One region of the Catenulispora sp. EB89 genome, then DNA from elsewhere that is predicted to be linked to it. Evidence: riboswitches for the same ligand, from Rfam matches in the RefSeq annotation. Region 1 holds a riboswitch; the other holds the start of a gene.

Region 1 (15,549 bases):
GTTCCGTCATGCGATACGCCAGAAGTGCCCTGGCGACCGATTATCCAGCCTAGCCAGCATCGAAGAGCTTTCCGAAGAGGCCGACCGCTTCCTGCACCAGTGCTACACCGAACTGGACCGCACCGCCGAACTCCCCGCCCGCCGCCGCGCCGTGGCCGCCGCGATCCGCGCCGAGGCGACGTACGACCACACCTTCGCCGAACTCGAATACGGCGCCCGAGTGGCGTGGCGCAACTCCTCCCGCTGCATCGGCCGCCTCTACTGGCAGTCCCTCAGGCTGCGCGACCGGCGTGCGGCCGACAGGCCCCTGCGAATCGCCGAGGAGTGCGTGGGCCACCTGCGCGAAGCCACGAACGACGGCCGCATCCGGCCCACCATCACGGTTTTCGCGCCGGACCGCCCGGACCGCCCCGGCCCGCGCATCCGCAACGAACAGCTCATCCGCTACGCCGGGTACCGCGTCGACGACGGCGTCCCGCCGGCGGACGGCACGACGCTGCCGCCGGCGCGCGCACGGCCCGGCACGCAGCCCGGTACGCAACTCGGCACGCAACCCGGTACACAACCCGGCACACGGCCCAGCACCCTCGGGGACCCGCGCAACATCGCTCTGACCGACAGCGTCCGAGCCCTCGGCTGGTACGGCCACGGCACCGCCTTCGACATCCTCCCGCTGGTCATCGAAGCCGAGGGCTACCGTCCCTATGTCCACGTACTCCCGCAGGACTGCGTCCTCGAAGTCCCGCTCTCCCACCCCCGCCACCCCTGGTTCGCCGATCTCGGCATCCGCTGGCACGCCCTGCCCGTGATCAGCGACATGTGCCTGGAAGTCGGCGGCCTGCACTACTCCTGCGCGCCGTTCAACGGCTGGTACATGGGCACCGAGATCGGCTCCCGCAACCTCGCCGACGCCGACCGCTACGACCTGCTCCCGACCGTCGCGGCCAACCTCGGCCTGGACACCACGTCCGACCGCACGCTCTGGCGCGACCGGGCCCTGGTCGAGCTGAACGTCGCCGTACTCCACTCCTACGAACAAGCCGGTGTCACGATGGCCGACCACCACACCGAGGCACACCGGTTCCTGAAACACGTGGCCAAGGAGGAACACGCCGGACGGGTCTGCCCGGCGGAGTGGTCGTGGATCGTGCCACCCTTGTCCGGCGGAGCCACGGCGGTGTTCCACCGGTACTACGACGAGGCGGACGTCCGGCCGAACTTCGTCCGGCACAGCACCTGAGAGAACCGGGCAACCCCGCCCCAGCCCCGCCGCGTTAGCAGGGATGGCGCCCGCCCGGGCGCCCACAACGACGGGGGGCGAAGGTGCGAGAACCGGACGGTTTCCGGGAGTTCCTCGCGGCGCGCCAGTCAACTCTCCTGCGCGCCGCGTGGCTCCTGACCGGAGACGCGCATCTGGCCGAGGACCTGCTGCAGACGGCCCTGGTCAAGGTGCTGCCGCGGTGGGAGCGGCTGGCCCGGGACGGCGCGGTCGAGGCCTACCTGCGCAAGACCATGGTCACCACCGCCACGTCGTGGTGGCGCCGGAAGTGGCACGGCGAGGTGCCCTCGGGCCACCTGCCCGGGATGACGGCGGGGCGCGCGTCGTCGTGGGAGCCGGCGAACGGGGTCCTGACGTCCGACGGGGGATACGAGGCCGTGGACGACCGCTCCGAGCTCGCCGCCGCGCTCCGCTCCCTGCCCCCGCGGCAACGCGCCGTCGTCATGCTGCGCTACTACCTCGACATGTCCGAGGCCGAGACCGCGGCGATGCTGGGCTGCAGCAACGGCACCGTGAAGAGTCAGAGCTCGAAGGCACTCGCCACCCTGCGCACCCGGATGTCCCGAACCCAGCGAGCCCAGGAGGTCTCGGTATGACTTCTGAGAACGACTTCGAGGACGAGCGCGACCTGGCCGAAGACGACGAGCACGCCGTGTCCGAGCACGAACTGGTCCGCAACCTGCTCGCGTCCGCACTGCCCGAATTCCCCACCACCGTGGCGCTCGGCGACCGCGCGCTGGCCAGTGCGGCACGCCGGCGCGCGCGGGCCCGGACGTTCGGCGGTGTCGGGGCGATCGCCGTGGTCGCGGGCTGCGTGCTGGCGGTGGCGCCGCTGGCCGGGTGGGGCGGTCACAAGCCCGTCACCGCCGACGTCGGCAACGCCGTCGCCGCGGCCGGGACGTCCTCGACGTCCCCGCCGCCGCTCCCGTCGTCGCCGACCTCGCGCCCCGTGCCACCGCCACCGTCGCAGCCCTCGACGACGCTGGTCGTCCCGCCCTGGACCAACTCGCCGAAGCAGCAGGCCGCCGACCGCGTGGCCAACGTGCTGCAGGACGGCCACGACAACTCCTACATGGGAGTCCTTCTCATCTCCGATAACAACCCGATCCTCGTCTATCGCAAGCCGGGCATCGACCCGACGCTGGAACACGACGCGATCCAGGCCGCGTACCCGTTCACCGTGGTGTTCCGCGACAGCGTCCTGGACGCTTCCGAGCAGTGGTTCCTGGGGCACCGGATGGACCAGGACACGGCCTACTGGAAGAGCCGGGGCGTGACCTTCGGCACCGCGCTGGAGAACGACGGCACGATCACGATCTACACCTCCGACCCCGGCACCGTCGTGCCGCTGCTGGAAGCGCACTACGGCTACGACGGGAAGGTGTTCGTGGGGCGGGAGTGGAACTTCACGGCGGCGTCCTCGCCGAGCAGCTCGGGCGGCTAGCGGCGAGGACGACTGGCGGGCGGCCGGCGGCGCCTACAGCCGCCCACAGCCCTACAGGTACAACCCCGTCCCCGTGTCGTCCCCGCTGGACGCCACCGGCTCGCTCCCATCCCGCGCCGCGATCAGCTCGGCCAGCGTCAGCCCGCCGATCGCGGTCCCGCCGCCGCCCCCGCCGCGCCCCAGGCGCGCCGCGGTGACCCGCGCCGGGTCGGTTCCCTCGCGCTCCAGCCAGGCCAGCGCCTCGGTGCGGGGGAGCGGGCCGACCTCGATCTGCGCCAGGCAGCGCCCCGGCCTTATCACCGCCGGGTGCAGGCTGGCCAGGTTCTCGTTCGTGGTGATCGCGACCAGCACGTCGCGGCCCTGGCCGAGCAGGCCGTCGGTGAGGTTCAGCAGCCGGGACAGGGCCTGGCCGCTGGTGGCCTTGGCCTCGCCGCGGATCAGCTCGTCGCAGTCCTCGAGCAGCAGCAGGCGCCAGCGGCGGCGGTTCTCCTCGTCCTCGCCGTGCCCGTGGTACTCCACGCCCATCGCCACCTCCATGAGGTAGCCGGGGGAGGAGAACAGCGCGTCGGGGTCCAGGACGTAGTCGACCTGGCACCAGTCGCGCCACTCGCGCGCCAGGGTGCGCAGGGCCGTGGTCTTGCCGGTGCCCGGGGCGCCGTGCAGCAGGATCATGCGGCCGGCGGCCTCGGTGCGGCGGACCGCCATCAGCTTGTCCATCGCGGTGGCGGCCGAGGCCGAGTAGTTCTTGCGGACGGCCTCCCACGGCTCGGCCGTGATGGTCCGCACCGTGCGGTAGGGGCCGCGCTGCGGCGCGGCGTACCAGAAGCCGACGGAGACCTTCTCCTCCTCCGGCTCCTCCTCGGCCGCCACGCCGTCGGTGGCCTGGTCGAGGATCTTGGTGGCCAGCTCCGGGGTCTCGGCGACCACCGTGACCTCGCCGCCGCCGCTGGACCAGCGCACCGAGCGCGCGGTCCAGCCGGGGCCGGCGGTCAGGCAGGACTCGCGCTTGTCCTCCACCACCGAGCGCAGGACCTCGCCCTCGGCCGGGACCAGCGTCGCGTCCTCGCGCAGCGCGTCCAGGCGGGCGTGCCGGGCGTGCGGCTGGACGCCGGTGGTGAACGGCGTGAGCAGCAGCGCGTCCACGACGTCGTAGGGGGTGTCGGAGTCGTCGATCGTCACCCGGAAGGGCAGCCGGTCCCCGGGGTCGTGCGCCGGGCGCTTGTCGGTCGCCGGGTGCTTGTCCTGGGTCGGTGTCTCCTTCGCCGGTGTCTCCTTGCCCGGAGTCTCCTTGCCCGGTGTCTCCTTGGTCTTGTCGTCGGGGACGGGGGCCGGTCGCGTGGCAGGCCCCTGAGGGCGCTGGCGGGGCAGCGTCATGTCCTCGATGATCCCGCCCCGGGACGTCCGGCCACAACACGTTTGTCGAGGTTCATGCGTGATGGGCGTGCCGCGAGGGTGGTTTTACCCGCACTTTGCCGAGCCGGGGACCGGTCCCGGAGGCGCCGAAGATACGATGACCGACCATGAGCTCGCCCGATCACCACTCACCTTGGGGGACGCCCCAGTCACCGTCCGGCCCCGCCGGCGGCGCGCAGCCGCCGTTCGGGCCGGGACCGGAATCGGCGCAACCGCCGTATCTCGCCCCCCAGTCGTCGTCGCCGCAGGACCCCGGGCAACCTGCGCCGCCGTCGATGATGTCCCCGTACGGGATGCCGCTGTCCGGCGGCCCCGAGGGACCCGGCGGCTACGGTCCCAACGGCTACGGTCCTGGTGACGGCGGTCGCGACGGCCCCGGCCGCAACCGCAGGACCCTGCTCGTCTCGGCCCTGGCCGTGGTGGCCGTGGTCGGCATCGGCGGCACGGTGGCCTACCTGAGCCGCGACACCTCGAAGCACGACAAGACCTCCCTGGCCGGCGCCGGGGCCTCGGTGACCGGCAGCTCCAGCGGCGGCGGCGACGGCTCGGCGGTCGTCGCCAACGGCGGCGGCAAGCCCGACGGCGACAGCATGGCCGCGGGCCCGTCGAGCAACGGCGCGCAGGGCGCGAATCTTCAAGGCTCCCCGACCTCCTCGTCCGCGGCCTCCGGCGCCACGACCGGCGGCCAGCCGGGCCAGAACTCCACCTCCAGCTCCAGCGGCGGTACCACCACGACCCCCGGCGGGCACCCGACCACCTCCCACCCGGGCAGCCCCGCGACCTCGACGCACGGAGCCCCGGCGCCGTCGAACCCGGCGCCCAGCACGCCCAAGTCGAGCGCTCCGGCCCCGACGGCCGCGCCGCCGAAGCCGAGCACCGCGGCCGCGCCGTCCAGCGACTGCACGTACCTGGACCTGCCAGCCTCGCAGATGCCCACCATCAAGGAGGGCTCGGGCAACGTCAACGCGGTCAAGGAACTCCAGTGCCTGCTCAAGAAGTCCGAGCTGGGCATCAAGCCGCTGGTGATCGACGGTTCGTGGGGCGCGGACACGCAGTCGGCGATGACCGCGTTCCAGGGCTGCAACAACTCCCCGACCGTGCACTCGCCCGGCGGCAACCCGCCCTACCCGAAGCTGGCCGTGGACGGCGTCGCCGGTCCGCAGACGTGGGCGGACCTGTACTTCTGGGACAACCAGTACTTCAACGGGACCGCGTACTACTGCAACGGCACGCGCTGAGCGTCCGCGACGGCGCTCGCTGATCGTCCGCGACGGCGCGCGCTGATCGGTGGGGAAGCCTCGTGGCGATGGGGAAACCGTTGTGCCGCGCGGGTGACGGCATCCGCGCCGCGATGGTAGGCATGACCCCGTGGGTGTGCCTCTGCTGATCTTCATAGGTTTCCTGGCGGTCATCATGGCTGCCGGGATCGCCGCCAACGTCCGGCGCCGGCGCGCGCTGGTCGCGATGGCCGCCGTCAAGCGCTGGGATCTGGCGACGAACGACCGGCAGCTGCCGGGCACGTTCGGCGGCCGGCCGTTCGCCTCCGGGCACGGCCGCGTCGCGCGGATCGTCTTGCGCGGCCGGCACGACGGCCGCTCGATCCTCGTGATCGACTACGAATACAAGACCCCGGGCAGCGACGGCGACGACACCCACCACTACTGGGCGGCCTGCGTCGACGACCTGCCCGCGCCGTTGCCCGCGCTGGAAGTCGTGGCGCGCGCGTCGCGGGAGAACAAGCAGATCGGTCCCGGCGTCCTGGCCGGCGCGCCGGAGTTCGTCCGCGGCGATCCCGCCTTCGACCAGCGCTACCAGGTCACCACGACGAGTCATCAGCTGGCCGCCGACATCCTGGACCCGAAGGTGCTGCGGCTGATCGCCTCCTGGCCGGACTTCTCCTGGCGGATCGAGGGAACCAGGTTGCTGACCTGGGGCAAGGGCAACGTGAAGCCGCACTGGGTGGAGACCTGTCTCAACATGTTGGTGGCGCTCGCCGAGGCCCTTCCGGAGGAGGTGTGGCGCACGGCTCGCGGGTGATCCGTCCGCGGGCGCGCCGTTCGACCCGTCTGTCATGGGATGATCAGGTGTCATGACGGCTCAACACCTCCTTTTCCTGCTGGGCGTCCCGTTCTTCTCCGTCGTGGTGTCCGCGCTCGCCCGGCGTTTCGACCTCAGCGGTCCGCTCGTGCTGGTCGTCGTCGGACTGCTGGTGTCGATCGCCCCGTTCATCCCGGACTACGACCTCGAGCCCGAGTTCGTGCTGATGATCCTGCTGCCCCCGCTGCTGTACCAGGCGGCGGTGGAGACGTCGGTGCCGTCGCTGCGCGAGAACTGGTCGGCGGTGCTGATCCTGTCGGTGGCGATGGTGCTGGTCACCACACTGCTCACCGGGTTCGCAATGCACTGGCTGATCCCGGGGATGCCGCTGCCGGTGGCGTTCGTGCTGGGGGCGGTGCTCGGGCCACCCGATACCGTCGCGGCGATCTCCATTGCGAAACGCTTGGGACTGCCGCGCCGGACCGTCGACGTGCTGGTCGGCGAGGGGCTGTTCAACGACGCCACCGCGCTGACCGCGTTCCGCATCGCGCTGGCCGCCGCGGTGGGGGAGACCGTCACGGTCTTCGACGCGGTCGGGCGCTTCGTGCTCTCCGCCGCCGGGGGCATCGTGATCGGCGCGGTGGTGGCGATGGTGTGGGACCCGATCCGCTTCCGGATGCGGGATCCGCGCGCCGAGAGCGCGATCTCGCTGATATTGCCGTTCGTCGTCTACATCACGGCCGAGGCGGTGCACGTCTCGGGCGTCATGGGCGTCGTCATCCTCGGTCTGTACCTCGGACATCGCCGGGTCCGCGCGGGATACGCGACACGGATGTTGGACACCGCGCTGTGGGACGTGATCGTCGAGATCCTGGAAGCCACGGTCTTCGCCCTGATCGGCCTCCAGCTGATCCCGATCCTGCGCGACGTGGACAACTGGGGGGCCTGGCAGCTGATCGGCTATGGCATGGCGGCCTTCACGATCGTGGTGCTGGCACGGTTCGGCGGGGTCTACACGTTCGGCTACATCGGCGGCTTCCTGGTCCGGCACCTGCGCCGCAACGCGCCACTCGCGCCTCCACCACCCCAGACCCGCACGCCGAGGATCCTGTTCGTGGTCGGCTGGGCCGGCATGCGCGGCGTGGTCTCACTGGCCGCGGCGGCCGCGATCCCGTTGACCGACAACCACGGCGGACCGCTTCCGGACCGCGAACTGGTCCAGTTCCTGACGCTGTTCGTGGTGCTGGCAACGCTCATCGTCCAAGGCCTGACCCTGCCACCGCTGATCCGCCGCCTCGGCGTCGAGGCCACGGACGAGGTGAAGGAGGACGCGTTCGCCTACTGCAGCGCAATGGGAACGGCGGCCACCGCCGGCCTGGCGCGCCTGGACGAGCTGGAGGCCACACTCCCCGACCCGGCCGTGGACCGCATGCGCGACCAGGCCCGATGGCGCGGCGACAAGGCGAAGAAGTACGCGATGCAGGTCGCTTCCGGCGGCCCAAGCGCGAGCGCGGCGGCGGTCGAGGACGCGCGACGGTCGATGCTGGACGCCGAGCGCGCAGCCATCGAGCACCTGCGGGACCTGCGGGAGATCAACGACGACGTGTACCGGCGGGTGCTGCACCAGCTGGACCTCGAAGAGGCGTACATGGAGCGGCGGTAGGTTCGGCAGCCGGAGCCGAGTCCGCAACCGAGTCCGAAGCCGAGCCCGGGGCCGAGTCCAAAGCCGAGCCCGCAACCGAGCCCGAAGCCGAAGCCGAGCCCGGGGCCGAGTCCAAAGCCGAACCGAGCCCGGGGCCGAGCCCAAGGCCGAGCCGAGCCCGCAACCGAGCTCAAAGCCGAGCCCGAAGCCGAGCCCGAAGCTGAGCCCGAAGCCGAAGCCGAGCCCGGGGCCAAGCCCAAAGCCGAGCCCGAAGCCGAAGTCCGGAGCCGAAGTCCGGAGCCGAAGCCGAAGTCCGAAGTCCGGAGCCGGACCCGAAGCCCGAGCCGGAGCCGAAGCGCTGCGCCAACCGAGTGACCCGCGGGAACAACACGCCCATGTTTTTTCGTAGCTCTGAAAAGGAGTCGTCGGGGAGCGCGGGAAGTCGCGGGCTGCAACCACAAGGCGCCGGGCGATCGCTTCGCCCAGCGCCTTGCTGTCTGTCTTTCGGGAGTCTCCGGGTCTGGGGGAAAGTCAGTGCCCGAGCATCATCGAGACCAGCTTGACCGCCACCAGCACCGTCGCCACCGCGAGGTAGGCCCGCAGCACGGTCAGCCCGACCCGGGTGCCGGCCGAGAACCGGACCTGGCCGAGCTGGTCCAGCGGCGGCGTCCGCCACTCGTCCCGGCCCGAGCGGTCGATGAACTCGGCGACGTAGTCCGGGGCCCGCCGTGCCCGCAGGGCCTTGACAGCCATCCAAGCGCCGAAGCCCAGCGTGACGACCCCGCATCCGCCGAGGATCGCCTCGATCTGCCCGGCGGTGATGTTCTGGTCCAGCACCGAGCCGGTCAGCACCAGGGACAGCGCCACCAGGACCGCGATCACCGTGCCGGTGAAGACCGTGGTCTTGCGGTTGTTGACCCAGGGTCCGAGGACTTCCTTGTCGACGCACAGCAGCAGCAGGTACACCGACGCCGAGGGCAGCAGTACGCCGGCCAGGGCCTGCACGCCGACGGTCAGCACGCCCTGCACGTGGTCGCTGGCCACCAGCACGATCACCGCGGCGAAGGCGATGATCCCGGCGTAGACCGCGTAGAAGCCCTTGGCCTGCTTCACGCCGCGGTGCAGTGAGTGGTTGATCTTCAGGCAGTCGCCCATCGCGTAGGCGGTGGACAGGGAGACTGCGAAGGCGCCGATGATCGAGGCGTCCAGCAGCGCCACGGCGAACATGTCGCCGAGGACCCGGCCGCCGTAGACCGTGAGGCCGCGGGCCACGTCGGTGGCGTCGGTGAACGAGCCGGCCAGGTGCGCCGCCGCCACCGCGCCCAGGCCGATGGTGGCCGCCGCGCCGACCACGACCACGACGATGCCGAGGCCCAGGTCGGCCTTCTCGTACTTCATGAAGCGGGGGGTGATGCGCTTGTCGATGACGTAGCTCTGCTGGAAGAACAGCTGCCAGGGTGCGACGGTGGTGCCGACGATGCCGATCACCACCAGCATCACGGTGGCCATCTGGCCCGAGCCGCCGGGGAGCACCGGGGTGATGAAGCCGTGCGTCATCGCGCCCGCGCTCGGGTGCGCCATGATCGAGATCGGGATCAGCAGCAGCGAGCCCACGCACAGGGTCAGCGCGATCCGCTCGAAGCGCTGGAACGAGCCGCTCATCGCGGCCGCCACGATGATCAGCGCCGCCATGACGACGGAGGGTACCTTCGGCAGCCCGAGGTAGCTGGTCGCCAGCGTGATGCCGATGAACTCGGTGACCAGTGTCAGGGCGTTGAGGATGAACAGGTCGATGACGCTGAACGCGCCCCAGAACTTGCCGAAGCGCTCGAAGATCAGGCGCGCGTGGCCGACGCCGGTGACGGCGCCGAGGCGCAGCACCATCTCCTGGTTCACGTACAGGACCGGGACCAGCAGCAACAGCGTCCACAGCAGCTTGGTGCCGAAGTCGTGGCCGGCCTGGCCGTAGGTGGCGAAGGCGCCGGCGTCGTTGTCGCCGACCATCACGATCAGCCCGGGGCCGACGATCGCCAGCAGGGTCTTGAGCTTGGCCGACAGGCCCGGACGGGTGTCGTGGTCGCCGAGCTTGATGGTGCCGAACGCACCCTTGATGTCGCCGACGTGCGCGTCGTCTAGGACTGCGCCGTGGCGGTGCGTGTCGCGGGCTTCGCTGTTCAGTGTGGCCGTGGTCATGGAACACCCCCTGCTGCCGAGTAGGAGCGGCTGGTCGGGAGGCACGCGTCCACCCCGCCGGCAGCGGTGGGGCCGGAGCCCCGGTGCGGCCGGGTGGTGGCAGGGAACTGATGCGGTTAACGCGCGCCGAGGGAAGGGCGGTGGGCTGGGTCGTGCGCGATGCGGGGCCGATCGTGGCCCGACCTACTACCAGGTTTCATCGCTACCACCTCCCTGCCCGCCGCGGCGCCGCGGCGCCTGTGTCTCGCGCGGTTCCGCCCGAAGCGGGCGGACCGGTCCTACTCGACACCTCGGGAGGTCAGCCCGGGAGGGTCCCGATCGCCCCGCCGAATCACGGCAAGGCCAACACGAGTCCCGGCCACCTCTCTCGTCAGAGCTTCGGCACTTCACGGCGTAGCGTCAGCTGCGCAGCCACTTGGGATCACCCCTTAATCCGAGGAGATCTGTCCTGATCCGGAGGGTCTCTCGACCGATGGGATCAGTGGCCTTTGTCCGTGAAGACGCCTCACCGAACGAGGTGTCCTAACGGAAACAAAGCATCCTCTAGCGCTGTGGGACTGTCAACTCACCTCGTCACAGGTGGGTAACGATATGGATACGGCGGCAACCGGAACGAGGGGTCGAAACGTTTGCGGGTATCAGGGTGTGGTCTGTTGTGGCCTGGCACGATCGCGGTCGATGTCAGGGCCGCCGGAGTCGTCCGGGGATTATTACAAACAGCGGGACTGCCGCTGGATCGGTGACATCGGATACCGCGCATAGCATGCAAGGGTGTTTAGCGAGCCGATGACGACAGCACGTCTGGTGCTGAAACCCTTAACGGAATCCGACGCTGAGGAGATGGTCGGGGTGCTCGGCGCCCCGGAGCTCTATACGTTCATCGGCGGAGAGCCGCCAACCTTGGAAGCTCTGCAGGCGCGTTACGCGCGCTTGGCCATAGGGCGTTCTCCGGACGGTTCGCAGGAGTGGGTGAACTGGATCGCGCGCCGCGCCGAGGACGGCGTGGCGGTCGGCACCGTGCAGGCGACGGTGGCCGACGGCGGCCGGCACGCGGACGTGGCCTGGGTCGTGGGCGCGGCGTGGCAGGGCCGCGGGTACGCGGTCGAGGCGGCGTCGGCGCTGGTGGCGTGGCTGCGGGAGCGCGGCGTGGCGGAGATCGGCGCGAACATCCATCCTGGGCACACGGCCTCGGCCCGGGTGGCCGAGCGGATCGGCCTGGCGCCGACCGGCGAGCTGGACGACGAGGGCGAGCAGCGCTGGCGCGCGCAGGGTGCGCCGGGGCAGACGGTGGACGAGGATCCCGAACGGACGGAGAAGACCCGGTGATCGAGCTGAAGACGCCGCAGGAGATCGAGAAGATGGCGGTCACCGGCCGGTTCGTGGGCGAGACGCTGGCCGAACTCGCCGAGCTGGCCCGCCCCGGCGTGAACCTGATGGACCTGGAGCAGCGCGCGCGGCGCCGGATCAAGGAGCGCGGCGCGGTGTCGTGCTACTGGGACTACGCGCCCTCGTTCGGGCGCGGGCCGTTCCGCAATGTCATCTGCCTGTCGGTGAACGACGCGGTCCTGCACGGTCTGCCGCACAAGTACACGCTGCGCGACAGCGACGTGCTGACCCTGGACTTCGCGGTCTCGATCGACGGCTGGGTCGCGGACTCGGCCCGCACGGTGATCGTCGGCACGCCGCGCCCGGAGGACGTCCGCCTGGTGGAGTCGACCGGCGTCGCGCTGGAGGCGGGCATCGCCGCCGCGCTCCCGGGCGCCAAGCTGGGTGACGTCTCGGCGGCGATCCAGGCGGTCGCGACGGAGTACGGGTACCCGGTCAACATGCAGTTCGGCGGTCACGGCCTCGGGCACACGATGCACGAGGACCCGCACGTCGCGAACGCCGGCCGCCCGGGCCGCGGGCTGGTGCTGCGGCCGGGGCTGACGCTGGCGCTGGAGCCGTGGTGGTCGGCGACGTCGAACGAGATCTTCACGGACCCGGACGGCTGGACCCTGCGGTTCCAGGACGGGTCGCGCGGGTCGCATTCGGAGCACACGATCGCGATTACCGAGGATGGGGCTCGGGTGCTTACCCGGGTGGATTGATTTTTTGTTTTTGTGGTTTTTTCTGGTCGGTGCCGGCTTTGTCGGCGCCGATTTTCTTTTGTTTTTCAGCTCACCAGGTCGGGTGCGAAGTAGTCGCGCAACTGCGCGATCTTGTCGTCGCGGATGCGGAAGATCTGCACGAGGGAGACGACCGTGTCCGCCTCATTTGTTTCTTCGTCGGCGTCGAAGGCCGTGTCGATCTCGACGATGAACACGTCGGGATCCGCGGTGGTGTGCAGGACGAATCCGGACTTCTCGAAATTGGGGGAGCGGCCGTCTTTCGGCAGTTGCTCGTAGTAGGCCGCCATTCCGCTGCGGATCTGCTCGCGACCTTCCAGCCTCCTGGGGAACGTGGCGCCGGCGGGCACGAGCGGGGCCTCGTAGACGCCGTCCTCCGTGAAGTTCTCGGCGAGGGCGTCGGGGTTCCGGGTCATGGTGCCGGCGTAGATGTAGCTCTGGAAGATCTGCTGCGGCGTTCGGGACATGGGCCCATCATCACAGCGGGACGTGCGGCGTTCCCGATGATTTCGCCGTCTCCTTGTTGACACCGCCGCCATCCCGGCGGGACCATGGAACCGAACGTTCGGTCGGTTGAGAGGTGGATGCCGTGACGGAGCCGCTGGACACGTCGGCGCTGCAGGAGCGCTTCGACGGGCTGATCGCCGCCGACGAGCGGATCGAGCCGCGGGACTGGATGCCGGAGGCGTACCGCAAGACGCTCGTGCGCCAGATCGCGCAGCACGCGCACTCCGAGATCATCGGGATGCAGCCGGAGGGCAACTGGATCACGCGCGCCCCCTCGCTGCGGCGCAAGGCGATCCTGCTGGCGAAGGTGCAGGACGAGGCCGGGCACGGGCTCTACCTCTACGCGGCCGCCGAGACGCTCGGCGTGGACCGCGCCGACCTGCTCGACGCGCTGCACAACGGGCGTCAGAAGTACTCCTCGATCTTCAACTACCCCACGCTGACCTGGGCCGACATCGGCGCCGTCGGCTGGCTGGTGGACGGCGCGGCGATCATCAACCAGATCCCGCTCCAGCGCTGCTCCTACGGTCCCTACGCGCGGGCCATGGTGCGCATCTGCAAGGAGGAGTCCTTCCACCAGCGGCAGGGCTTCGAGCTGCTCAACGACCTGGCGCACGGCACGCCCGAGCAGCACGCCATGGCGCAGGACGCGCTGGACCGCTGGTGGTGGCCGTCGCTGATGATGTTCGGCCCGCCGGACGCCGAGTCCTCGCACTCCGCGCAGTCCATGGCCTGGCGCATCAAGCGGCACTCCAACGACGACCTGCGGCAGCGCTTCGTCGACATCAGCGTCCCGCAGGCCGAGGCGCTGGGGCTCACCATCCCGGACCCGGACCTGCGGTGGAACGAGGAGCGGGGGCACTACGACTTCGGCGTGATCGACTGGACGGAGTTCCAGGAGATCCTGGCCGGCAACGGGCCGTGCAACCGGCAGCGCGTCGCGGCGCGGGTGCAGGCGCACGAGGACGGCGAGTGGGTTCGGCAGGCGGCTATGGCCTATGCGGCCAAGCACAGTGACAGTGAGAGGGACGTGGCGGCGTGAGTAGCGGTCTGCCTCTGTGGGAGGTCTTCATCCGCGGGCGGCGTGGGCTGTCGCATCAGCACGTCGGGAGCGTGCACGCCTCGGACGCGGAGATGGCGCTGCGCAATGCGCGAGATCTCTATACGCGGCGCGGCGAGGGGGTCTCCATTTGGGTCGCCCCGGCGGCTGCGATCTCCGCTTCCTCGCCGGACGAGAAGGAGCCCTTCTTCGACCCGGCTGCGGACAAGGTCTATCGGCATCCGACGTTCTACCGGGTTCCGGAAGGCGTGAAGAACCTGTGACTACCTCTACAGAGCCCTCTGAGTCCTCTGCGCCGGTTGCGCAGTACGCGCTCCAGTTGGGCGACGACGCGCTGATCCTGTCGCACCGGCTGTCGGAGTGGTGCGCGCATTCTCCGGAGCTGGAGGAGGACGTCGCCCTGGCGAACCTCGCGCTGGACCTCTTGGGACAGGCGCGGACGCTGCTCACGTATGCGGGCTCTCTAGAGGGCGCAGGGCGTTCTGAGGACGACCTGGCGTTCCTGCGCACGGAGCGGGAGTTCCGCAACGTGCTGCTGGTGGAGCAGCCCAACGGCGACTTCGCGGCGACCATCGCGCGGCAGCTGTACTTCGCGACGTACCAGAGCGAGCTGTACGCGGCCCTGTGCGATTCGACGGACCCGGAACTCTCCGCGCTCGCGGCGAAGGCGGTGAAGGAGGTCGCCTACCACCGCGACCACGCCGTGCAGTGGACGCTGCGCCTCGGCGACGGAACCGAGGAGAGTCACCGCCGCATGCAGACCGGACTGGAGCAGCTCTGGCCGTACACGGCGGAACTGTTCTTCGCGGATCCGATCGCCTCCGCGCTGGTGGAATCCGGCGTCGCGGTCGACCCGCGCACGCTGCGGCCCGCGTGGGAGGCCTCGGTCGCCGGCGTGGTCGAAGCCGCGACCCTGACGATGCCGGCCGACGGCTGGCAGCCGCACGGCGGGCGCACCGGACGGCACAGCGAGGGATTCGGGCTGCTGCTGGGCGAGATGCAGGCGCTGCACCGGCAGTACCCCGGGGCTAGCTGGTAGACGCGAGAAGACGACGGAGGTGGCGAAGATGGCGATTGTCGAGCAGCGCATGGCGCTCGACCTGGCGGCGCTGGAAGCCGCCGCATCGGCGGTCCCCGACCCGGAACTCCCGGTGGTGACCCTCGGCGACCTCGGCATCATCCGCGGCGTCTCGCTCGCGGACGACGGCGCGGTCGAGGTGCGCATCACCCCGACGTTCGTGGGCTGCCCGGCCACCGAAGTCATCGCTACCGACGTCCGCACAGCGGTCGCGAACCGCCTCCGCGAGTCCGGTGCCTCCGAGATCGAGGTGCGCACACGCACCGCGATGTCACCCCCCTGGAGCACCGACTGGATCAGCGCCGCCGGCCGCCGCAAGCTCGCCGAGCACGGCATCGCCCCGCCGACCGGCGCGGCACGGCACGCGGGCGGTCCGGTCGCCGTGACGATCGGGCGCGTCGGCGATGGGCGCGCGGTCGAGTCCGGCGGCGCATCTGATCGCGCGTCGGCTGGCAGCAGTCCTGTCTCTCCTTCCCCCGCCCCCCACCCGCCCTTCCAAAATCGCGCAGCCCAGGCCGCAGCTCGAACCGCCGCCGCCGCCCCCGCCTGCCCCCGCTGCGGCAGTGCCGACACGCGCGAGATCAGCGCGTTCGGCAGCACCCCGTGCCAGTCCCTGCGTGCCTGTCGGGCGTGCGGGGAGCCGTTCGGGGCCATTAAGTCCCTGTGATCTAGTCCCCTGTGAGAGCGCTGTGACCTTCCTTCCTGTCGTCGGCCTGGACCGGCTCACTGATGACGCCGTGCGCGTCGTGTTCGAGGTGCCCGCGGGGGAGCGGGACGGGTTCCGCTTC
Region 2 (15,549 bases), on a different contig from region 1:
GATGCCAGCTGCCGGAAGCCACACCGCTGACCACGAAGACCAGCGGCGCCAGCACGAGCATGAAGCGCAGCAGCATCCAGCTGACCGACGCGACACCCCGGTCGAAGGCCCCGGCCGGCCGCTCGCGCTCCAACTCGCGCCCGAGGTCGGCGAGGTAGGTCCGGGCGCCGGTGGCGATGACGACCGCCGTGGCGGTGCCGGAGAGGACGTGTGTGCCGGCGAGGCAGAGGGCGGGGTGGTCGGAGGCGGGGGTCGCGGGAAGCTCGCACGGGGCAACCGGGTCGCGAACGGGGCTGCCGGCGGAGGCGCGGGAGTCGGCCGGGGCGGCATCGGGCGAGTCGGCGGCGTCGACCAGGCGCAGAGTCGCGCGGCCGAAGGCATGACCGCGGGCAGCCGCACCCGCGGCGCCGGCCGTCCCCGACAACTCCGCGTGCTTCCCCACCGGCATCGACTCGCCGGACAGCAGACCCTGGTCCAGGAACAGGTCCTTCGAGCGCAGCAGCCGCAGGTCCGCCGGGATCAGGTCGCCGGCGCTGAGGCGCACCACGTCGCCGACCACCAGTTGGTCGAAGGGGAGCTCGCGCGTGATCGGCTCGCTGGTGTCGTCGGCGCGGCGGACCACGGTGGCGGTCGTCAGGACCAGCGCTCGCAGTGCGTCGACTGTGCGGCGTGAGCGTTGCTCCTGCCAGAAGCGCATCAGTGCCGCTATGGCGATCATCGCCGTGATGGCCAGGACGCCGCCGAGGTCGCCGCTGAGGGCGAAGACCGCGTCCAGGACGGTCAGGACCAGGAGGAACGGGGCGCGGAATGCTGCTGCCAGGCCCCGTGCTGTGGTGCGTTCGGGGCGGCTGAGGTCGTTCTCGCCGTCGCGTTCCAGGCGTGCGGCGGCCTCGGCTTCTGTCAGGCCGCGCAGTCCGCTGTCGAGGCCGCGCAGGACTTGCAGGACCGGCTGTCCGCCGCATGCCGCCAGCTCGGCGCTGCGTTCCGTCAGGGCCGCCGCCGGGGCTGCGGTGGGGCCGCGGAACGGGGACAGGAGCGTCATGGCGGTTCGTTCTCCGGTCGTGCGGCGGGGAACCGCGCGCGGTGGCTAGGCCGGCCTGGCGGACCTCCGGATGGCGGGGATCGACTCGCCGGCCAGTTCGGCGTGGTGGTCCAGCATCTGCCGGACGATCGCGACGACGTGCGGGTCGTCCACGACGTAGACCTGGCGGCGGCCCTCGCGGCGCGCGCTGACCAGGCCGGCCAGCTTCAGCTTGGCCAGGTGCTGGCTCACCGCGGCCACGTTGCTGCCGGTCGCTTCGGCCAGCGCCGTCACGTCCTGCTCGGCCCGGGCCAGCAGCCACACGATGTGCAGCCGGGTGGTCGCGGCCAGCATGCCGAAGGTGGCGGCCGCGTCCTGAAGGAGCCTGGGACTCGGCGCCCCGTCGTCGGGGACGGCGTCGTCCTCGGTGCGGGACTCCTGTCTGCGGCGCATGTCACCTCCTCGCATCTGTGCTGTATCCCGGGCCGGGGCCCGGATCGGTAGCGTCCATTGTGCCCGACGGCCGGAGATCCACTCAAACGTTTGCGCAATCGCTTGACTATTCGAGCGCCCCGGGTGTCTACTTCGAAGCGGCACCCCACGGTCGGTGAGGGTGCGACATGCGCCGCGTCGCGCCGGACCCGGGGAGGTGAGTGGCATGGGCGATGGCCACAGTCACAGTCCCGACCCCAGTCCCCGCACGCCCTCCCACCCCGAGGCGGCCGCGCCGCGCACCGGCGCCTAGCACTCCCCCCGCCGCCTCCGCGGGTCGGTCATCCATGCCCTGATACGGGCACCCCGACGGAGGTACCGCCATGTCGTTGACCCTGACCATCTCCGGCGTCCCCGAGGCCGTCGCCGCGGACGTCGACCTGGCCGCCGTGGCCCGCGCGCTGCGTCCGCTGCTGGCCCCGGCGCTGATCGGCGCCGCCGAGCTGGCCGGCCTGGCGCCGGTCGTGCCGGTGCTGGTGTCCATCGCGGTGAAGGCCGTGAGCACGCAGGAGGCGGCGGCATGAAGAGCACCGCCTGGCTCGCCGCACACCTGCGCAAGCGCACGCCGAAGCCGGTGATCCCGGACCACGCCGCCGGCCACCCCGCCGACCGCACACCGCAGCCCGATCCGGCACGCCGCTACTCGGCTTTCATCGCACCCTGACACACCCCGAGACCGGCGCCGGGGCTCGCCCCGGCGCCATGCCACCACGTCCTCGTAACCCCGTGCACTGGAGGAATCATGTCCATCGACACCCCGCGCTCCGAGGGTCCGCCCGGCGCCAACTCGGGCGCCGACTCCCGCACTGACTCCCACACCGACTCTCGCACCAACTCCGACACCAACTCCGGCGCCACCCTGGACTCCGCCCACGTCGGCGACATCGTCGGCGCCCTCGGCCGCATCCGCCAGGACGACTGCGAAGCCCGCAGAACCTGGTGGCAGAAGCTGCGCACACTCCTGGTCATCATGGGCCCCGGCCTGATCGTCATGGTCGGCGACAACGACGCCGGCGGCGTGGCGACCTACTCCAACGCCGGCCAGAACTACGGCATGAAGCTGGTCTGGACCCTGGCCCTGCTGATCCCGGTCCTGTACGTCAACCAGGAGATGGTCGTCCGCCTCGGCGCGGTCTCCGGCGTCGGCCACGCGCGCCTGATCTTCCAGCGCTTCGGCAGGTTCTGGGGCGCCTTCAGCGTCGGCGACCTGTTCCTGGTGAACTCCCTGACCATCGTCACCGAGTTCATCGGCGTGGCGCTGGCGCTGAACTACTTCGGCGTCCCGCAGAAGGTGTCGGTCCCGCTGGCCGCCGTGCTGCTGTTCGCCGTGGTGGCCAGCGGCTCCTTCCGACGCTGGGAACGCTTCCTGTTCGGGCTGATCGCGATCAACATCGTCATGGTCCCGATGGCGCTGATGGCGCACCCCAACGCTGCGGAGTCCGCCAAGGGCCTGATCCCGCAGTTCCCCGGCGGCCTGGACTCCACGCTGCTGTTGCTGATCGTGTCCATCGTCGGGACGACGGTCGCGCCGTGGCAGCTGTTCTTCCAGCAGTCGAACGTCGTCGACAAGCGCATCACGCCGCGCTGGATGAAGTACGAGAAGGCCGACCTGTGGATCGGCGTCGCGGTGGTGATGATCGGCGCGGTCGCGATCATGGCCACCTCGGCGTTCGTCTTCAAGAACACGGACCTGGCCGGCCAGTTCTCCGACGCCAGCGGCGTGGCCGAGGGCCTGAAGACGCACGGCTCGCACGCGCTGGGCGCACTGTTCGCCATCGTCCTGCTGGACGCCTCGCTGATCGGCGCGAACGCGGTCTCGCTGGCCACCACCTACACCCTCGGCGACACCTTCCACCGGCGCCACTCGCTGCACTGGAAGGTGTCCGAGGCGAAGTTGTTCTACGCCGGCTACGCGGTGCTGATCGGCATCTCGGCGACCATCATGCTGTCCTCGAACGCGCACACCCAGGGCCTGATCACGCAGTGGGTCCAGGCGCTGGCCGGCGTGCTGCTGCCCTCGGCGACGGTGTTCCTGGTGCTGCTGTGCAACGACAAGCCGGTGCTCGGGCCGTGGGTGAACACGGTCCGGCAGAACATCGCGGCCGGGGCGATCGTCTGGTCGCTGGTGCTGCTGTCGCTGGCGCTGACCGCCGCGACGTTCTTCCACTCGATCACGGCCGCGCAGTACGAGACCGGGTTCGCGGTCGGCGCCGGGGTCGGCGTCGTCGGCGGCGCGGTCATCGCGGCGGTGACCAGGCGCAGCGCGCGCAAGGCGGCGCTGGCACAGGCGGCCGAGGCCTTCGACGGCATCGACACCGAGCAGGTCAGCGCGATCGACAACACGCCGCTGTCGCGGACCGAGCGCAAGGCGCTGCTGAACGCCGATCGCGCCGAGTGGCGGACGCCGCAGCTGGACAGCTTGGCACGGCCGGTCTTCTCGCCGCTGCGCAAGGCCGGGCTGTTGACGCTGCGCGCGTATCTGCTGATCGCCGTGGTTCTCGTGTGCTACGCGGTGTTCCACGGGGGAAACTGACATGAGGGGGCTGATATGGGGCCGACACAGGGGCTGACATGGGGGCTGACGTGCTGATGCTCTTCAAGATCGGGCGAATGCGGCGCCGGATGACGCGCTCGGTTCTGGACAGCGCGGTTCTGGACAGCACGGTCCTGGCCGCGCTGGAGGGCCCGGCACTTCCCAAGACCGCGGCCAAACGGGCCGCGGCCCGTTGAGAATCCCGCACCACAGCCGGTCCGGATCGGACGCGTAGTCCGATCCGGAGCGGCTATCGGCGTACGTGCCCAGCGAGGAAGAGGACCCTGATGTTCACCGCACTGCCCCACACCGCCGATGGGCACCCTGCCGTAGGCGCCGTCATATACCTGGTGATCGTTGTCGCGCTCGTCGGCTCCGCGGTGGTCGCCGGGCGGCGCGGCCGGAGCCGGCGTCGTCGGCCGCCGCGGTGAGCGGCTCGTTGCGCCGTCGCATCCTTTACGATCACAGGATCATGGACACCTTCGCCGACGTACCCACCACCACCCTGGCCGACGTGCTGAGCCGCGAGCACGTCATGGACCTCGGCATCCGGTCGCTGACCGGGACGTCCGGACGCCTGGCCGGACCGGCCTTCACCGTCCGCTGCCCGCCCGGGGACAACCTGATGGTGCACGCGGCCATCTACCGCGCCGCGCCGGGCTCGGTCATCGTCGTGGACACCGGCGGCGACGTGGAGTACGCGGTGGCCGGCGGGAACGTGATGGCGGTGGCGCAGCGCCACGGGGTGGCCGGGCTGGTCGTGGACGGCGTGATCCGCGATGTCGGCGAGGCGCGCGAGGCGGCGTTCCCGGTGTTCGGGCGCGGGGTGGTGCCGATCCCGGGGACGAAAGCGGTCGTCGGGGAGCACAACGTGGCGGTGCGGTGCGGGGGTGTGACGGTCGGCGCCGGGGACATCGTGGTCGCCGACGAGGACGGCGTGGTCGTAGTGCCGGCCGGGCGGCGGGACGAGGCGTTCGCGGCGGCGCGGGCCAAGCTGGCCAAGGACGAGGCCGAGACGCTGGACGAGTGGGAGCGGGCGCATCGGGCTCGGATCGACGCGATTCTGGCCGATGGCGGGTTCGGGGGCTGATCGCTCCACTGAAGACGAAAGCCCGCAGCACTGATCAGTGGATCAGTGCTGCGGGCCTTTCTCGTCGGTGGGTCGGCGTCGGCGCCGCCCCCTCACGCGGTCTCACTCGTCCTCACACGTCCTCACTCGTCCGGATCCGGCCGCGGACCCCGCGTCAGCGCGTCGAAGTCGGCGTCGTCCTTGTGCCAGTGCACCGCGTGGATCCCCGGCTCCAGCGACAGCCGCCCCACCAGCTGCTCCAGCCGGCTGGCGGCGTCGCCGTCCAGCAGCAGGTGCGCGGTGAGCCGGGTGGCGTCGGCGCCGTCGTCCCGGGTGGTGTCCAGGCCGCGCAGGATCACGTGGCCGCCGGTGGTGTCCGCCACCAGCAGTGCCCTGATGTGCGACTCGGACTTGGCCTTGCAGGTCAGGTGCAGGCGGAAGGGCTGCAGGTCCTCGTCCTCCTCGACCGCGTTGTGCCGGTCGAACAGCCGGCCGGCCGGGCGGCCGAGCAGGTGGACCAGCAGGACCGTGGCCGTGCCGATGGCCGCGAAGGCCAGGTGGCCGGAGGCCGCCATGACCCCGACCGCGGCCGAGCACCACAGTGTCGCGGCGGTGTTCAGGCCGCGGACGTTGAACCCGTCGCGCAGGATCACGCCGCCGCCGAGGAAGCCGATGCCGGAGACCACGTACGCGGCGACCTGCGTACTGTTCTCCGAGCCGTTGATGTCCGAGTACAGCACGAACAGGGTCGCACCCACGGCCACCAGCGCGTTGGTGCGCAGACCGGCCATCCGGGCCCGCAGTTGCCGCTCCACGCCGATCGCGGCGCCGCATCCGAGCCCGACCGCCAGCCGCGCGATGAACTCCCAAGTGGTCAGGTTCTGCATGTTCGCCTCCTTATGGTGGCGCTGGGAACGGTCGGCCGGTCAGTGGCCGAGCATCATCTCGACGAGCTTCCACACGCACATGACCATCGAGACCAGCAGGTACAGCCGCAGCGCGCCCATGGAGTAGCGGCGGGTCCTGGAGAACGTCAGCCGGCCGAGCTGGTCCAGCGGCGGCGTCCGCCACTCGTCGCGGCCGGAGCGGTCGACGAACTCGGCGACGAAGTCCGGCGCGCGCCGAGCCCGCAGAGCCTTGACGCCCAGGAACGTGGCGGCGGCCAGGCCGCCGGCCGCGCAGCCGACGAGGATCTGGTCGATCTGGCCGGCGCTGATGTTCGGCCAGATGACCGAGGCGGTCAGGACCATCGACAGCGCGATCAGGACGCCGATGACGGTCGAGGTGAACAGGGTGGTCTTCTTGGAGTTGACCCAGGGCCCGAGGACTTCCTTGTCGACGCACAGCAGAAGCAGGAAGACGGTCGCGCTGGGCAGCAGCACGCCGGCCAGGGCCTGGACGCCGGTGGTGAGCACGCCGAGGACGTGCGCCGAGGCGGTCAGGACGATGGTCGCGGCCAGACCGATGACGCCGGCGTAGACCGCGTAGAAGCCCTTGGCCTGCTTCACGCCGCGGTGCAGCGAGTGGTTGATCTTGAAGACGTCGCCGATGGCGTAGGCGGTGGACAGCGAGACGGCGAAGGCGCCGATGACGGAGGCGTCCAGCAACGCGACGGCGAACATGTCACCGAGCGCGCGGCCGCCGTAGTTCTGCAGCGCGGTGGCCAGCGAGCCGGCGTCGGTGAAGTCCGGCGAGCCCTTGGCTGCGAAGGCGACGGCGCCCAGGCCCATGATCGCCGCCCCGCCGATCACCACGACCACGATGCCGATCCACAGGTCGGCCTTCTCGTACTTCATGAAGCGCGGGGTGATGCGCTTGTCGATGACGTAGCTCTGCTGGAAGAAGAGCTGCCAGGGCGCGACCGTCGTCCCGACGATGCCGATGATCAGCAGCATCAGCGGCGCCACCCCGCCGGCACCGCCGGGGAAGGAGGGCCGCACGAAGTCGTGCGCCATGGTGCCCACAGCCGGGTGCGCCATCAGCGAGATCGGGATCAGCAGCAGGGAACCGAGGCAGAAGACGAGCGCCAGGCGCTCGAACCGGCGGAAGGAGCCGGTGGAGGCGGCGGCGACGATGACCAGGGCGGCAAGGATCACCGACGGGACCTTCGGCAGGCCGAGGTAACCGGTGGCCAGGGTGATGCCGATGAATTCGGTGACCAGAGTCAGGGCATTGAGCAGGAACAGGTCGATGACGGAGAAGGCGCCCCAGAACTTGCCGAAGCGCTCGAAGATGAGGCGCGCGTGGCCGACGCCGGTGACGGCGCCGAGGCGCAGGACCATCTCCTGGTTGACGTACAGAACGGGGACGAGGAGCAGCAGCGTCCACAGGAGCTTCGTGCCGTAGTCGTGACCGGCCTGGCCGTACGTGGCGAAGGCGCCGGCGTCGTTGTCCCCGATCATCACAATCAGGCCGGGACCGACGATCGCGAGCAGCGTCTTCATCTTCGTCGACAGGCCGCGGCGGGCCCCGTGGTCGCCGAGCTTGATGGTGCCGAACGCACCCTTGATGTCGCCGACGTGGGCGTCGTCGAGGACTGCGGTGGTGGCGGCGGTGGTGGCGGCTGCGGCGTTCGAGCGCTCCAGCAGTGCGGTGGTCATGTGGTTCACCCCTCCCAGCCCGCTCGGCGGGCATGCAGGAGACGGCAGCAGACAGGAGCCCACGGCGGGTGGGCGGTGAAGTAACGAAGAGGTCAGAGCTGCTGCGCGTCAGACGGATCGAAGAGCAACGTGGAGCACAGTCGGCCAGCCACAACCGGCAGCCGGTAGGTGCTACTACTACTCGGACTATCCACGCCACTCACCTCCACCCGCCGGGGTCCCAGGAATCCACCCGGACCGCGATCACCGCGGGAGCGCACACCGGATTCCGGGCACGAAACGTGCCCGAACGAAGCGGCGGAGGCACTCCCTCTCGTAAGAGCTTTGGCACTGCCCGGCGTATCCCGACCATTGGCCGGTAGCCACTTCGGGTCACCCCTTAAGCCGAGGAGACCTGTCCTGACCTTGGGCGTCTCTCGACGTCGTGAGATCAGTGGCTTGTGTCCGGTGCAGACGCCTCACCTAACGAGGTGCCTTCTTGACGGGAGTAATGTTATCGGACCATTGCTCATTTGCCTAATCGAGCGAATGAGGTGGGTGGGGCGGGAGGGGGCCGGCCGCGGGGCGGTGCAGGTGACGGAGGCGGGCCGGCGCGCAGCGGCGAGATCAGCGGCGCCAGGGCCCGGGCCGGCGCGGGGCTGGCGTGGTGCGGCGAGCACGGGACGAGAACGGTGCGGTGGCGAGGCCAGGCAGGTGCGCGGCGAGCTAGATCAGCGATGCCGGGGCGCGCGAGCAGGCACGGCGCGGGGCCGGCGTGGCGCAACGAACACAAGGCGAGCGCTACCCGGGCGACGCAGCCTGGCCGCTGGCAACGGGCGAAATCGGTGAACTGGGCCGGCCGCGAACGGGGCGCGGGCGGCAGGGGCGGGCAACGCGTGCGAGTGCCGAGCAGTGCGGCATGGAGTGGGCGGCTAAGGCCCGGCGCTCAAGCACACCGCGAGCGGGGCGCGGGCGGCAGGGAGCGTGCCCGGGGCGCGGGGGCGCTGCAGGTGGCAGGCCCGGCAGGTGCGCAGCGAGATCAGCGCGGTCCTGCCGTCGGAAGTATAGAGCCTGTTATCCTCGCCGAGCGCCTGGCGGATCGCTGAACACGCTCACCGTCGCGAACGAGTCGACCACCAGTCGCAGCAGCGCCAGGGGCGCCGTGCCGTCGCCTCGGGTTGCTGGGGGTTCGAGCGCGGCTAGGGGGATCGCGTGGCCGGCGTGGACGACCAGCGCCTCGGCGGCCGTCGGCCAGAAGCCGAAGCCTTCCTCCGTCGTCATTTCGGTTCTGGAGTCGCGGTGGGAGTAGGCGGCGGCGATGCGGCCTGGTTCCGGTTTGTGGATCATGCCTGCGGCGTCGGCCAGTTCGATCAGGGTGGTGCCGCTGGAGTGCCAGCGGTCGCTGGCGGCGTGGGCTTGGGCCCACTCGTGGGCCGCGGGGGCGAGGGTGAAGTGCCAGCCGTGGGTGCGTTTTTGGAACTCGCGGTTGGCGACCTTCCAGCGGTGGGCGCTTTCGGCGTAGAAGTCGCGCAGGTCGTCGCTGTGCATCGGGTGATCGTAGCTGCGCCGCCCGTTCGCCGCGGTCGGGGTGCCGGGGGTGGATCTTCGCTTTACGGTCGGAACGTGGATCTCCCGGTCATGCCGCCGGTGCGGCCGATGCTCGCCACCGCTGCGCGGGATGTGCCGCGCGCGGTGGGGTTGGCTTACGAGCCGAAGTGGGACGGCTTTCGGTGCGTCGTGTTCCGGGACGGTGCCGAGGTGGAGCTGGGGTCCCGCAACGATCGGCCGCTGACCAGGTACTTCCCGGAGCTGGTCGAGCTGCTGCTCGCGGCGTTGCCCGAGCGTTGCGTGGTGGATGGCGAGATCGTCGTGGTCACTGATGACGGCCTGGACTTCGACACGCTGCAGAACCGCCTGCACCCCGCCGCCTCGCGGGTCCGCAAGCTCGCGGCCGAGACGCCGGCCAGCTTCGTGGCGTTCGATCTGCTGGCGATCGGTGACCGTGATCTGAGCGGCGAGCCGTTCAGCGAGCGCCGGCGTGCGTTGGTCGACGCGCTCGAGACTTACACGAGCGCAGAAGACAAGGGCACAGGAGAAAAGCCGAGCAACAGTCGCGTGATCCTGACCCCGCTCACCGAAGACCCCGACGTCGCGCAGGACTGGTTCACCCGCTTCGAAGGCGCCGGTTTCGACGGCGTCATGGTCAAGCCCCTGGACCTGCCGTACGAGCAGAACAAGCGCGTCATGGTCAAGGTGAAGCACGAGCGCACCGCGGACTGCGTCGTCGCGGGCTTCCGCTGGCACAAGGACGGCGAAGGCGTCGGCTCGCTGCTCCTGGGCCTGTTCGACGACGAAGGCGTCCTGCACCACGTCGGCGTCGCCAGCAGCTTCACCGCGGCCCGCCGCCGCGAGCTGGTCGGCGAGCTGGCGCCGCTGCGGGAGCACGCCCTGGACGGCCACCCCTGGCGCGGCTGGGCCGAGGCCGAGCAACAGTCCGGCAGCCGCATGCCCGGCGCCCGCAGCCGCTGGTCCGCCGACAAGGACCTGGCCTGGGAGCCGCTGCGGCCGGAGCTGGTCGCCGAGGTCCGCTACGAGCACCTGCTGTCCGGACGCTTCCGGCACGGCGGCCGCCTGGTCCGCTTCCGTCCGGACCGCACGCCGGAGTCGTGCACGTACGCACAGCTCGAACAGGTGGCGCCGGCCGAGCTGGCCGAAGTGTTCGGCAACCCGGCGAAGAGCGAGAAGAACACAGAGGGCCCGAAGGCATGACCAAGGAAACCGTCCTCGACATCGACGACACCGAGGTCCCGGTCTCGCACCCGGACAAGCTCTACTTCAGCAAGCGTGGCGAGACCAAAATGGACCTCGTCCAGTACTACCTCGCCGTCGCCGGCCCGATCATGAACACCCTGAAGGACCGCCCCCTGCTCCTGGAGCGCTACCCGGACGGCGCGGGCGGCAAGTCGTGGTTCCAGAAGCGCGTCCCGAAGACGGCGCCGCCGTGGCTGACCACCATGGAGGTCTCCACGCCCAACGGCACCACCAGCGACGCCCTGGTCGCGGCGAACATGGCGCACATCGTCTGGGGCGTGAACCTGGGCTGCCTGGGCTTCCACGTCTGGCCGATCCGCGCCTCGGACCCCGACGTCACCGACGAGCTGCGCATCGACCTGGACCCCTCCCCCGGCGTCGGCTACCCGGAGGTCCGGCAGGCCGCGGTGCTGACCCGGGAGCTGCTGGCCGAGCTGGGCATCGAGGCGTACGTGAAGACCTCCGGCTCGCGCGGCCTGCACATCTACGTCAGCCTCCAGCACCGCTGGGACGGCTACGAGGTCCGCGCGGCCGCCGTCGCCCTGGCCCGCGAGATGGAGCGCCGGTATCCGGAGCAGATCACGGCCCAGTGGTGGAAGGAGGAGCGGGGTGCGCGGGTGTTTGTGGACTTCAATCAGAACGCGCCGCACAAGACGGTGTTCGGCGCGTGGTGCGTCCGGCCGCGCGTCGGTGCGCAGGTGTCGACGCCGATCTTCTGGGACGAGCTGATGACGGTCGTCCCCGACGAGCTGACCATCGCCACGGTGCCGGCCCGGGTCGCCGAGCGCGGCGATCCGTGGGCCGAGTACAACGTGCGGCCGCAGTCGTTGGAGCCGTTGCTGGAGATGTCGCGGCAGGACATGGCGAACGGGCTGATGGACGCGCCGTGGCCGCCGGTCTATCCGAAGCAGCCGAACGAGCCGCCGAGAGTCGCGCCGAGCCGGGCGAAGCACGCAGAGCCGGATTCAGAACCGGAGTAAGAGTCGGATTCGAGCCCGGATTCGGGTCCCGCCGACGCTCCATAACCGCCTCAGGATTCAGAGATCTGAGCGCCATCAACGGTTTCAGCTTCTGTCTTTAACTCCGGTCTTAACTCCGGAATCAGCTCCGGTTCTGACTCGGGCTCTGACTCCGGCTCGACGTCCGGGAACTCCACCCGCACCCCGAGCAGCCGCACCGGCCGGTCCAGCTCCAGCAGCGCGAACACCTCCAGCGCGGCGCGCTCGATCTCCGCGGCGTCAGCCGTCGGCGCGGGCAGCGTGATGCTCCGCGTCTTGGTGACGAACGGCGCGTACCGGATCTTCAGCCCGACGCGCGCCGCCGGCCGCTCCTCGGCCACGACGTCCTCGGCGACGTGCCGGGCCAGCTGCCGCACCTGCGCGGCCAGCTCCCCGGCGTCGGCGATGTTCTGCTGGAACGTGACCTCGCGGCTGCGTCCCTTGGCGACGTGCGGCGTGCCGGTCACTTCGGTGTCGCCGGCGCCCTGGGCCAGCAGCCAGAAGTAGGGCCCCATCTTGGGCCCGAAGTGGTCGGCGAGCGTGGCGCGGTCGGCGCGGGCCAGGTCGGCGACGGTGTGCAGGCTCATCTCGGCGAGCTTCTTGGCGGTGCGCGAGCCGATGCCCCACAGCGCGTCGGTGGAGCGTCCGCTCATGACGGCGGCCCAGTTCTCCCGAGTCAGCCGGTAGACGCCGGCCGGTTTGGCGAAGCCGGTGGCGGTCTTGGCGCGCAGCCTGTTGTCGCCGATGCCCACGGAACAGGACAGGCCCGTCTCGCCGAGCACGGCCTCGCGGATGTCGGCGGCCAGCGCCTCGGGGTCGTCGGTGCGCGCGCCGACGAACGCCTCGTCCCAGCCCATCACCTCGACCACGACCGGGAACTCGCGCAGCGTGGCCATCACGCGCTCGGAGACCTTCTCGTAGGCGGCGCGGTCGGCGGGCAGGAAGACGCAGTCGGGGCACTTCTTCGCGGCGGTGCGCATCGGCATCCCGGAGTGGACGCCGAACTCGCGGGCCTCGTAGGAGGCGGTGGCCACCACGCCGCGGCGCGTCGGATCGCCCTGGCCGCCGACCACGACGGGCCGGCCGCGCAGTTCCGGCCGCCGGGCGACTTCGACCGCGGCGATGAACTGGTCGAGGTCGACGTGCAGCACCCAGTCGCTGGTGGACACAGGTCCAGTATGGCCGGGTATGCGTGTGTCCGGCTTGTCGGCGAGTGCGCTGGTGAAGCACCTCCGGCAGCACCGACGGCAGCGCCCACCCCAGCGCCGGCGACGCCGCCCGCAGCAGCACCGGCAGCGCCGACGGCTCCGCTACAGCTCGCCAGGATGGTCCAGGTCGAAGCGCAGCCGCGCCACCGCGACCGCCTCCTTGTGCTGCCGCGACCAGTCGGCCAGCGCGGCGACCGCCTGCGCGAAGCTCTCCCCCATCGGGGTGAGCCGGTAGTCGGTCTGCGGCGGGATCGTGGGGTACACCGTGCGCTCGACCAGGCCGTCGCGGATGAGGCGCTTGGTGGTGACGGTCAGCATCCGCTGGGAGATGCCGGGGATCACGGACTTCAGGGCGCCGAAGCGGCGGACGCCCTTGGCCAGCTCCACGATCACCAGGACCGACCAGCGGTCGCCGAGGCGGTCCTGGACGTCGCGGATCCCGCAGTCGTCGTCGCAGGGGCCGTGCTCGTCGGTGTCGGTCGCGGGCAGCGCCCAGCTGTTCGCATGCGTCACGACGGGGACGACGCCGCGGCACCCCGGGGCTATTCCGGATGAGACCTGGGTCACATCGGCGACGGGGCGCGGCATCCCGACCCGGACGGTTACCTCGGTGTGCCCGGGTGATTCGAATGTGCCTCCTTACGCAGGTCCGTCGGTACATCGGAGTCTTGATAGCGCCCGACAGCGTCTGCTTCGGGCTCGATCGGTTCTCTGTGGAGGTTGCGATGATTCTGGTGACGGGGATTTCCGGCGGCCTCGGCGGCCTGGTGTTCCAGGGGCTGTCAGAGCTCGACGACGTGCGGGTCACCGGCGGCACGCGCACCGGCGACGGCGTCAGCGCGCGGCGCGTGGACTTCGACGACCCGCGGTCGCTGCCTGCGGCGTTCGAGGACGTGGACGTCCTACTGGTGGTGTCCGCCGGATACGCCGAGGACGACGTCGTGTTCGCCCGGCACGCGGCAGCGGCCGACGCCGCGGCCCAGGCCGGTGTCAGGCACCTGATCTACACGAGCCTGGCGAGTTCCGGCGAGTCGATGACGATCGCGCTGCCGCACCGCTGGAGCGAGGAACGGTTCGCGGCGGGGCCGTTCACGACCACCATTCTGCGCAACGGGCTCTACCCCGACCTCCCGGTCGCCCTGGCCACGGCCACGGCCGCGACGTCGGCGGACGACGTACTCGCGGCGCCGTTCGGCGCGGGACGGCTGTCGGTGGTGGTCCGGCAGGACCTCGCCGACGTCGCAGTCCGGGTGGCCGCGGAGTCGGAGCGGGATCTGGCCGCCGGAAAGCTGAGCCGGCACGCCGACCGGGTATACGAGCTCGAAGGCGATACGGCGCTCGGCGGGGCGGAGATCGCGCAGATCCTCACCGAGGAGCTCGGCCGCCCGATCGCGTACCGTCCCGCATCGCTCACCGAGACCCGCGCGGCGCTGGCCGGGAGCAGCCTGGAGCCGTATCAGATCACGCATGCCCTGTCGCTGTACTCGAACGTCATCGCCGGTCGCGCCGAGGCCACGCGCTCGGATCTGCCGCAGCTTCTGCGGACGGCGCCGCGCTCGGTACGAGCCGCCGTCGCCGAGGCCGTCGCCCGCAATCGTGGTTGAGCTAGCTCAACCAACGGCCGTGCCCGGAAATCCGGGCTGCCTGGTAGACGCCCCTGTCTGCGATCGACACGGAATACTCACATCTGTCGTTCCCCGTGGCGGGCAAGCCGACGGTGCTCATGTCTCGTCAATCCCTGGAAACCCCGGCTCGCCAGGACTTTCGCGATCCGGGGCGGCCTTTGCGCGCATCGGCGCCGCCAACCAGCTCCAGACCCCCACTCTCAGTGCCCACTTGTAACCCATGAGATATTCAAGACCTTATCCGGAATAGGCGGAAGCGAGGTCCAACATGGTCGCTGTCACAGCGGACGGGGCGACGACACGCGAGCTGGAACGCATGATGGCGGAGTTCCCGGATCTGCCGGTCGAGGCCGTCATCAAGCAGGACATACTGCGGCAGGGCCTGGCCTTCAGTCCCGACGCCTTGCGGGTGGCCAGCGGGTACAAACCCAAGGACTACTTCATCTTCACCTTCGACCTGGTGCCGGTCGCGGAGATGGCCGAGCACGCGCAGTTCCGGGCCCCGGAGGAGATCCGGATGACCGGCGGCCCCTATGACCTGCGCCGGACCGTGGTCTCCACGCGGGTCGCGCCGGACAGTCCGTACGTGGTGGAGCTGCGGGACGGCAAGCTCACACTGAGCTGCGAGGGCGCGTTCCTGTGCGACCTGGAGTTCCCGCCGATCCCCGGCTACTACGAGCACACGCTGTCCTCGGGCAAGAAGATCAGCGAGATCGCCCCGGCCATCGAGTGGGGCTACCTGGTGTACCTCACGGTGTACCGGCTGTGCCAGTACTGGGGCCGGGACGAGGAGTGCCGTTTCTGCGACCTCAACGAGAACTTCCGGCAGCAGCGGGCGAACGGCCGGGAGTACACGGCGGTGAAGGAGATCGAGGACATCGTCGAGGCGATGTCGCTGATCAACAAGTACGACGACGTCACCAAGGCCTACACGGTCACCGGCGGCTCGATCACCAAGAAGCTCGACGGCATGCGTGAGGGCGAGTTCTACGCGCGCTTCGCCGAGGCCATCGAGTCCCGGTACGCCGGCCGCTGGATCCCCAAGGCCGTGGTGCAGGCGCTGCCGGTGGACGAGGTCCAGATGCTCTTCGACGCCGGCTACCGCGTCTACCACCCGAACTACGAGGTGTGGGACGCCGAGATGTTCAGCTGGATCTGCCCCGGCAAGGACCGCTATGTCGGCCGTGACCAGTGGGTCAAGCGGATCCTGGAC

Evidence for each region. A riboswitch is a leader RNA that binds a small molecule or an ion and turns the genes downstream of it on or off. The one in region 1 is predicted to bind magnesium.
Region 2: linked by a shared signal. The riboswitch ahead of ABH920_RS32755 (NRAMP family divalent metal transporter) and the one ahead of ABH920_RS10740 (NRAMP family divalent metal transporter) in region 1 are both predicted to bind magnesium.

The regions. Positions count from the first base shown of each region.
Region 1 covers NZ_JBGCCU010000004.1:239,470-255,018, reverse strand. Annotated here, with positions in the region: gene ABH920_RS10775 (nitric oxide synthase oxygenase) at 1-1,240, shown strand, start outside; gene ABH920_RS10770 (SigE family RNA polymerase sigma factor) at 1,324-1,875, shown strand; gene ABH920_RS10765 (hypothetical protein) at 1,872-2,723, shown strand; gene ABH920_RS10760 (DUF5925 domain-containing protein) at 2,775-4,097, opposite strand; gene ABH920_RS10755 (peptidoglycan-binding protein) at 4,244-5,374, shown strand; gene ABH920_RS10750 (hypothetical protein) at 5,505-6,173, shown strand; gene ABH920_RS10745 (Na+/H+ antiporter) at 6,226-7,836, shown strand; gene ABH920_RS10740 (NRAMP family divalent metal transporter) at 8,347-10,008, opposite strand; M-box (ykoK) riboswitch at 10,364-10,532, opposite strand; gene ABH920_RS10735 (GNAT family N-acetyltransferase) at 10,795-11,334, shown strand; gene map (type I methionyl aminopeptidase) at 11,331-12,098, shown strand; gene ABH920_RS10725 (nuclear transport factor 2 family protein) at 12,164-12,583, opposite strand; gene paaA (1,2-phenylacetyl-CoA epoxidase subunit PaaA) at 12,706-13,665, shown strand; gene paaB (1,2-phenylacetyl-CoA epoxidase subunit PaaB) at 13,662-13,946, shown strand; gene paaC (1,2-phenylacetyl-CoA epoxidase subunit PaaC) at 13,943-14,722, shown strand; gene paaD (1,2-phenylacetyl-CoA epoxidase subunit PaaD) at 14,751-15,428, shown strand; gene ABH920_RS10700 (2Fe-2S iron-sulfur cluster-binding protein) at 15,451-15,549, shown strand, end outside.
Region 2 covers NZ_JBGCCU010000019.1:3,828-19,376, reverse strand. Annotated here, with positions in the region: gene mgtA (magnesium-translocating P-type ATPase) at 1-1,042, opposite strand, end outside; gene ABH920_RS32790 (ArsR/SmtB family transcription factor) at 1,088-1,474, opposite strand; gene ABH920_RS32785 (hypothetical protein) at 1,837-2,037, shown strand; gene ABH920_RS32780 (hypothetical protein) at 2,034-2,177, shown strand; gene ABH920_RS32775 (NRAMP family divalent metal transporter) at 2,256-4,046, shown strand; gene ABH920_RS32770 (hypothetical protein) at 4,085-4,243, shown strand; gene ABH920_RS32765 (RraA family protein) at 4,519-5,136, shown strand; gene ABH920_RS32760 (MgtC/SapB family protein) at 5,259-6,002, opposite strand; gene ABH920_RS32755 (NRAMP family divalent metal transporter) at 6,042-7,715, opposite strand; M-box (ykoK) riboswitch at 8,016-8,192, opposite strand; gene ABH920_RS32750 (hypothetical protein) at 8,769-9,242, opposite strand; gene ABH920_RS32745 (ATP-dependent DNA ligase) at 9,318-10,463, shown strand; gene ligD (non-homologous end-joining DNA ligase) at 10,460-11,485, shown strand; gene ABH920_RS32735 (DNA polymerase IV) at 11,536-12,672, opposite strand; gene ABH920_RS32730 (winged helix-turn-helix transcriptional regulator) at 12,814-13,224, opposite strand; gene ABH920_RS32725 (NmrA family NAD(P)-binding protein) at 13,437-14,315, shown strand; gene ABH920_RS32720 (radical SAM protein) at 14,605-15,549, shown strand, end outside.